2 regions of the Paenibacillus sp. sptzw28 genome follow, and region 1 is predicted to be linked to the other one. Evidence: riboswitches for the same ligand, from Rfam matches in the RefSeq annotation. Region 1 holds a riboswitch; the other holds the start of a gene.
The links. A riboswitch is a leader RNA that binds a small molecule or an ion and turns the genes downstream of it on or off. The one in region 1 is predicted to bind cyclic di-AMP.

Region 1 (4,289 bases):
TCCGTTAAGCGAGGTTGCTGAAGCTCTCAGGTATCTTGGAGAAGGTCACCCCAAAGGAAAAGTCGTCATTAATATGGAGATGTTATAGCAATTCATTGCTTGCTCCGGCAGCTTCATCAACAAGAAAAATATTACAAATTGTCCCTAGAATAGATCCGGGGCGAAGCAAATAAAATGTAATAATCGTTTGAAGAAACGGCTCCGGTAATCGTAAAAATGTAAGGTCTTAAGCGTGTAATACAAAAGAGGGAGTGAACTCAAAGAATGCAGTGCCAATGGAGAGTGATTTCGGAAAATAAGATTCCGGCTCATAAATTCAACGCAATGACGATCTTTGGCGGAATGTGACTGCAATGCAATTATGGATGGCAAAAGAAATCATTCAGTCAGCGGAGCTGGAAGCACATCGAATTGGCGTGCCTATGGTGATTTCAGTTGTAGATGCAGGAGGCAATCTGACCGCGTGTTACAAAATGGACCATGCTTTACTGGCAAGCATCGATATAGCAACCAATAAAGCATGGACATCGGTAGCCATGAAAATGCCGACTGCAGATTTGGCCAAAATGGCACGCCCCGGAGGGTCCCTTTACGGCATCCATTCGACAAACCGAAATCGTATTGTATTATTTGGCGGAGGGATTCCGTTACTCCAACAACATCTTTTGATTGGCGGACTTGGTGTTAGCGGCGGTTCAGTCGAGCAGGATGTTCTTGTTGCAGAGGCGGTTAGAGTTAATTTTGAGCGAACGTATGGGTGATTATTAAGGGTGAAGTTTTTAACCAAATAACAAAAAGTAGTTATAAGCCGGGAATTGCGCAGCAGCCTATCGGAAGACCAAAATACAACATTAAAGGTCGCGGAAATCGCGGCTTTTTTGTGTTACTTGGTACTTTTGTATTGCGGATATGAAGAATCCGTCAATTATTAAGCCCTGAATGTTATTCAGTCTATCTAAGGGGAAACTCGTATCGGGAAACGTTGTACTGGCAGAGATAGCTGAATAGTGCGGCAATTTAAGAGAATGAACGATAATACTGCCCTTCACATACCACTAGAACAATATTATATAATGTATCCGCATACATTCGTTAAAGCATCATAAAATCGATGCTTTTTGAGTTTATTGGCCGTTTTACAGTGGTTGTTCAAAGCGGTATAATCGTCTCATCTCATAACTCGCTGAATTTCTGAGGAAAACGGGGGAACCGAAGGAGCTCATTATATGACGTCATGGGGTGAATCAGTGCTGTATGGTGCGCACTGTAGGGCGACTCTAACAGCCCGAATCCGGCAGCTAACCTCGCAAGCGTTTTTGGAGAAGGTGAGACGACTTGGGTTATTACAGCCGTAAGATGCCTTGCGGTTTTTTTGTGTGGTAAAAAACAGTAAATTTGGGAAGGGTAAGGATATCTAAAACAACTGATTTTCTAAAAGAAGGGGTAGGGATAACGTATTATGCGGCAAGTTTATTTCTCAGGCGGCGGTGGTCGGGAATGTTAGTGGCACTCAAACGAATCTTGATCGGAAGGCCGCTCAAATCCAACGAATTAGGGGAACAGAAGCTAAACAAAACCAAGGCGCTTGCCATTTTGTCTTCCGACGCATTGTCGTCTGTAGCTTACGGACCGGAACAGATTCTACTGGTTCTGATTACGATCAGCATTGCAGCATTCTGGTATTCGATTCCGATAGGAATCGGTGTATTGATCCTGTTGGTGGCTCTTATTTTGTCGTATCGACAAATCATCTTTGCGTATCCGCACGGCGGTGGGGCGTATGTTGTTTCCAAAGAAAATCTGGGTAAATATCCCGGATTGGTCGCTGGCGGTTCTCTGCTTGTAGATTATATCCTGACAGTGGCCGTTAGCGTATCCGCAGGAACAGATGCCATCACTTCCGCCTTCCCAACCTTGCACGAACATACTGTTGGCATCGCAGTTGTATTTGTTATCCTGATTACACTGCTAAATCTTCGTGGTGTGACGGAATCCGCTTCAATTTTGGCCTACCCGGTTTACTTGTTTGTTCTCGCTCTCTTTATTTTAATCGGAGCAGGTTTGTATAATATCGCCAGCGGCGGAGTTTCTGCGGCGCAGCATGCACCGATCGGGACACCTGTAATGGGGATCAGTCTGTTTCTGCTTCTAAGAGCCTTCGCATCCGGGAGTTCGGCGTTGACAGGTGTTGAGGCGATCTCGAATGCAATACCCAACTTCAGAGATCCTGCACCGAAAAATGCGGCCAGAACACTAACAGTGATGGGCATATTGTTGGCACTGCTGTTCTCCGGCACCGTGTTCCTGGCTTACTATTACGGCATTACACCCATAGTGGAAGCCACAGTCGTTTCTCAAATCGCCGAACAAACTTTTGGCCGGACTTTCATGTATTTCTTTATCCAAGGTACAACGGCATTGATTCTTATTCTGGCCGCGAATACCGGTTATTCAGCGTTCCCTTTACTGGCAGTCAATCTTGCCAAGGATAAGTTTATTCCGAGGATGTTTGCCGTTCGCGGGGATAGACTGGGTTACTCGAATGGAATTATAATGCTCGGGGTTCTTTCCATTTTACTGATATTAGCATTTAAAGGGCAGACCGAACAGTTAATCCCGCTCTACGCCGTAGGCGTGTTTATTCCGTTTACATTGTCCCAGAGTGGAATGATGCTGAAATGGATTCGGCAAAAGCCCCCCGGATGGGTACCAAAGCTGATCATTAATACTACAGGCGCCTTCATTTGCCTGACGGTTACATTCGTATTCTTCTTGACGAAATTCACGCAGATTTGGCCGATACTGATTTTTCTGCCGCTTATCGTGCTCGCGTTTCACCGGATTAATAAACACTATGAGGCGGTCGGCGAACAGCTTCGGCTTACCACATGCGAACCGGCCGTTCCAATAGAAGGTAATGTCATCATTCTACCCGTAGCCGGTATCACACATGTAGTGGAACACTCTGCAAATTACGCCAAATCGCTGGGAGCGGATCAGATCATTGCAGTGTATATCCCATTCGAGCGTGAGGACGAGGCGAAGTTCGAGGAGAAATGGTCCAAATGGATGCCTGATGTCAGGCTGGTAACTCTGCATTCGCCATACCGCAGCATTATCCAGCCGCTGATGAAATTTATCGATACGGTAGAGCGGAAGGCCAGAGAATCAAATTACCAAGTCACTGTCATTATTCCGCAATTCATTCCGAAAAAGGGGTGGCACAATATCCTGCATAACCAAACAAGCTTTACCATTCGTGCCGCACTGCTTTATCGGAAAGATGTAATCGTTACAACCGTTCCTTATCATCTCAAAAAATAATCTGGGCCTTGGTAATCGTAAAGCTATGGATCCCTATAGAAAATGCAGGCAGCTGTCATAAGACAGCTGCTTTTATTTTTAATTGCTGCGATGTATTCCATTTAATCCGGAAAATCTGCGATTCGTGTAGATTGAAGGAATAAAGTGCTAGAAACAAAGACTTTATTTTCAAGCACAGGACTGACATACTGTTGATATAAAAGGACTATCGAACTATAGATACAGGGGGAAGAGAATGGAAAACGGAGCACGAGTATCCTGTCCGCAGTGCGGCAGCGATATGCCGGTCATACCAGGGTACGTGACGTGGTGCGATCAGTGTGATTGGAACTTGAACCCCGAGCGCGTTTCGTCACACGAACGGCTTGCGGATAAACTAAATCGGAAGATTGGTGTTCGGGCAGTCCAGCGGTTATACGACAGCATAATGACTGCGGGCGTCGAATTCAGGATTACACCTTCCATTGTCGCTGCATATCTGGCGGCAACCGTGCTTCATGGTTTGACAATCCTGCTGTTTTACCTTGGCATCGAAAGACTCGTAACGCCTTACAATTTCGGCGAGTTTCTATCAGGCTTACTTATGACGGCAGTGGCCTTCGAAATCCGACCGAGATTTTACAGGTTCAAACGAAAGCCGATCCATAGGTCAGATTACCCGGTGATTTACGAGCTGCTCGACGAATTGGCTGAACGAACCGGGGCGCGAAGAATCGATAGCGTCGTCGCCCTGCCTGAATTTACCGCCTTCTTTATGCGTTCCGGCTTGCTTCGGAAAAGGTTGATCGGAATCGGTATTCCGCTGTTTGCGGGTCTAACCGTACAAGAGAAAATTCATGTACTGGCCCACGAAATGGCCCACAACGCACATAATGACAATACAAGAAATTGGTATGTGGAAAGCGCATTATATTTTTTATCCCAAAACCGATTACTCGGAACTTTTCGGTCCTCTCGACACCCTT
Region 2 (4,289 bases), 1.5 Mb from region 1:
TTTAATGCGCAACACCGAGGATTCCGTATTGATTCGGATTGAAGATCAAGGCGTCGGTATACCAAAAGAGCAGCTTGATCTGTTAGGCGGTCCTTTTTACTCTACAAAAAGCACCGGCACGGGACTTGGTCTAATGATTTGCTTTCGTATTATCGAGGCCCACCATGGTACGATTCGTTTTGCAAGTGAACCGGGACGTGGAACAACTGCAACGGTCGAGCTTCCGATCTGTGTTTCCTCGTGAGAGACAGCTTACTTTAACCACATTCTCAGCCGGAATTCTTCTGTTTTCGGGCACACAAGCAGACCGGAAGGCGTCGATACGATAATAAGGTCATGCACACCTATTATCAGTGCATGCTTATCGGCAATAAAGACCGTATTACCGCTTGCTTCCGTGAGCGTTACGCTGCCTTTACTCACATTCCCATTGGCATCCGGCGTCCAGTGGCGGCCGAGCACCGCCCACGAACCAATATCGTCCCAGCCGCATTGTACCGGTATACAGTACATCGATTCGGCCCGTTCCATGACGGCAAAATCAATGGAAAGCCGCGGCATAAGGGCATAGGCCGCCGATACATCGAGCGGGTGCTCAATAAGGCTGTTCCATATCGCCGGCTGGAATTGCTCCATTCGGCGGGCAAGAGTTGAGGGTTTGCAAACAAAAATACCGCTGTTCCAGTAAGTGCCGGGTTCGCGAATGAGCTTCTCGGCACGCTCTGCTGTCGGCTTCTCCATGAAGCGAAGAACAGGGAGAACGCTATCGGGCAGGTCTTCACCGGCTGCGGGCTCCTTTGTCTTCATATAACCGAATCCGGTTTCCGGGCGGGTAGGCTCGATCCCGAGCGTTACGATCGCACCGGGCCTCTTCGCCATTTCCGCGGCACGTCTCACGGCTGCAAGGAACGGCTCCTCCTCCGCTATATACTGATCCGAAGGCACGAATATCGCCGGCTCGTCGTCTCCCCTTTGCTGGAACCGAAACGCGGCAAGAGCAATGCAGGCTGCCGTATCCTTTTGCTCCGGCTCCAATATAAGCTGGTCCTGCGTGAATTCCGGAAGCTGTTCTTCCAGGAGCGGCAGATAGCGGGCGGGTGCTATTATATACAACCGGGAGCTCGAGACAATTTTGCGAAAGCGGCTAACCGTCTCCTGAATCAAAGTCCGTTCGGAGTGAAAGGGCAAAAATTGCTTTGGCATTGAGTCGACGCTTCGCGGCCAGAATCTGGTACCCTTGCCGCCTGCCATAATAACCACATTCATGGTTTGAACCACCTCCCGAATAACGAAAAACATAGTACGCTCATATTTTAGTGACATTATATTCGCCCCGAAAACGGCATTTGTACGTTGTAAATAAGTGGGCTGGTCGTATTTACCGGTTTCAATACAGGGCATGATGTGATATTCTCTTACGCGAGCCGAAACTAATCGTACGGGGGACTTTCAGGAAGTACAAGCGAGTATTTCCTGCGGAAGATCATTCAATGGGATGATCTCACGCTCGGGGTGAATCGCTGCGCGGCCAATCCGCAAGGCGTAGGGTTGATCTCCTCAATCCGAATCCGACAACTAACCTCGTAGGCCGCATGCATAAACGGGCGTCATCAACCGCAATTTTTTCATATCGAAGCGGTAGTTCGTTTGGCGATGACGGAGCCTGCTCCTGCCAAAAATGGTCACACCGGCAGAGCGGGGGTCCGTAAATAAAAAGGAGGAAGAAACGTTGTTTAAAAATTGGAAAAAGGGCGCAGCAGCAGCCGCGCTTAGCATTGCTATTCTCATTAACGCCAGTCCGGCACATGCCGCCGCGGCGTATAAAGCGTCCGACAACGACACGTTCTGGAAATTATCCAAACGCTTCGGCGTCCAGCTTGAACGATTGATGAAAGCCAACCCGAAGGTGGATCCGCTCAATATTTACAAAGGCCTCTCCATCGTTATACCGGGCGCTCCTATTAAGGCAAAGAATGATTCCGGCCAGTCGGCAGTTAAGATCAAGAAATCAGCGGGCGGTAAAGCCGAGGGCAACGATATCGTGCAGGTGAAGGGGCGTTCGTACAGCTATTCGGACGTCATTCAAGCCAAAGCGAGCGCTTATACCGCAGCGGCCTCAGAGAATGGCTGGGGACCGGTCGATTATTTCGGGAACCCATTAAAGCTTGGCACGATCGCGGTTGACCCCAAGCGGATACCGATGGGCAGCAAAGTTTATATTACCGGGTATAACCATGACGGGTTACCGGTTGGAGGCATGATAGCGGTCGCAACCGATATGGGGAGCGCGATTAAAGGCGACAGGATTGATATATTCTTGCCGCAATCGCAGAAAAAGGCGCGTCAGTTCGGATACCAATATGTCAAAGTGTTTGTTTTAAACAAATAAATGGACATAGGCATGTAAGTGAAAGCCGGCAGCACAAACGGCGTCCCCTCGGGGACGCCGTTTGTGCTTTTAACCTTTGCTGTTGCGCGAAGCCGGCTTGCTTAGAAGATCGGGCAGCGTGACGATCTGGTACCCTTTGCTTCGAAGCAGCTTGATAAGCTTGGGTAAGGCTTTTACCGTGCCTGATAAATCCTGGCCGACTCCCCCGCCGGCATGCTGCAGAATAATGGATCCCGGCTGCAATGTCTTCTTGATGTTTACAAGGATATGGCTGCTATCGGTACCGCGCCAGTCGACTGAGTCAACGTCCCAATTTACTACGATGTACCCGTTTTGCTTTAACCATTCAATCTGGCTGGGCATGATTTCACCATAGGGAGGCCGGACTAGTTTCGGACTGTAGCCGACAAGGGGACGCAGAATCGCATCCGTCCGAACAATTTGACGTTTAAAGGAGCCCAGCGGGATGCGTGAAAAAACCGCGTGATTGAGGGAGTGATTACCGATAATGTGGCCTTCCCGGCGCATCCGCCGAACTATCGACGGATAAGCGGCAGCGCGTGAGCCGACGACAAAGAAGGTGGCTCTCACTTTATATCGGGCCAGTATGTCCAGCACCTGCGGCGTATAGCGCGGATCGGGCACATCATCGAAGGTCAGCGCTACTTTTCGGGCACTCCGCGGGCCGCCTATGATGAAAGTTCCGGGGTATCGTTTTTGAAGCGATACCCATGACATCGCCTGGACGCGGCGGCGTTTTTTATGATGCTTCCGCTTTCGAGATAACTGGAAGGATGCCGAGGATTCCCTGGCCTCCTTCTCACGCGCAAGATCCTGCTGTGATGATGGCTGTGCCATGCTTGCCGCCTGTTTGGTGGTATTACGTGTGGGGGAAGGGCCAGGACTATACCAAGCATCCGATTCTATCGAAGGGCAAAGCGCCGTTAATGCCGCAAGCAGCAATATACCGGCCTTTTGCATGCGGCGGTTCGATTGCATACCGGACTCCCTCCCGCTAACTCCACCTCCACGGAAGGCACAGACCCAAGCGGGAAGAGCACCTGTTCTGTTGGTTCGTGCAGAGCGTTAGCCGCTTCTTCATGAGTAACATGGTATTGTTGGTTGAATTATTATTCCCTTCCTGATTTCCTTCATGCATGGCGCGGGGATTACATCGAATTGGGCGGGGAGAAATAATGAAATTTCTTTACACTCTAACAGGTAAACCATTAACATGTAATTGAATATAAGAACAAAGGAGCTGCCTCATGCCGACAATAGATATGCCGCTTACTCAACTGCAAGCGTATACAGGAATTAATCCGTGTCCCGCCGATTTTGACCAATACTGGGCGAGAGCACTTGAAGAGATGCGTGAAACCGATCCGCAAGTAGAGTTAGTGCCCAGCGCTTTTCAGACGCCGGCAGCGGAATGCTTCGACCTGTACTTCACCGGCGTGCGGGGAGCCCGTATCCATGTAAAGTATGCCCGTCCACGCCATGCGGATAAGCCGCATCCTGCAGTCGTTCAGTTTCATGGTTACTCGGGCAATGCAGGCGATTGGAGCGACCGGCTTGCATTCGTTTCTCTGGGGTTTTCGGTGTTCGCCATGGATTGCAGAGGTCAAGGGGGGCCGTCGCAGGACATCGGAGGCGTACTTGGCAGTACCCATCACGGCCATATCATACGCGGACTTGACGGCGAACCGGACAATCTATTATTCCGACATATATTTCTTGATACAGCACAGCTCGCTTCCATCGTTATGAGTATGCCCGAGGTCGATCCCGGCCAGGTATTTGCAACCGGGTGGTCCCAGGGGGGGGCATTAACAATAGCATGCGCCGCACTTGAGCCTCGGATACGCAAGCTGGCGCCTGTCTATCCGTTCTTAAGCGA

Region 2: another riboswitch for cyclic di-AMP. It lies ahead of KZ483_RS22525 (3D domain-containing protein); the one in region 1 lies ahead of KZ483_RS15245 (APC family permease).

The regions. Positions count from the first base shown of each region.
Region 1 is NZ_CP080545.1:3,396,244-3,400,532, reverse strand. It holds gene KZ483_RS28925 (NAD(P)-dependent alcohol dehydrogenase) at 1-88, shown strand, start outside; gene KZ483_RS15250 (GlcG/HbpS family heme-binding protein) at 354-761, shown strand; cyclic di-AMP (ydaO/yuaA leader) riboswitch at 1,172-1,329, shown strand; gene KZ483_RS15245 (APC family permease) at 1,498-3,324, shown strand; gene KZ483_RS15240 (M48 family metallopeptidase) at 3,560-4,289, shown strand, end outside.
Region 2 is NZ_CP080545.1:4,911,991-4,916,279, reverse strand. It holds gene KZ483_RS22535 (PAS domain-containing sensor histidine kinase) at 1-244, shown strand, start outside; gene KZ483_RS22530 (mannose-1-phosphate guanylyltransferase) at 253-1,266, opposite strand; cyclic di-AMP (ydaO/yuaA leader) riboswitch at 1,413-1,605, shown strand; gene KZ483_RS22525 (3D domain-containing protein) at 1,730-2,389, shown strand; gene KZ483_RS22520 (polysaccharide deacetylase family protein) at 2,459-3,388, opposite strand; gene KZ483_RS22515 (alpha/beta fold hydrolase) at 3,658-4,289, shown strand, end outside.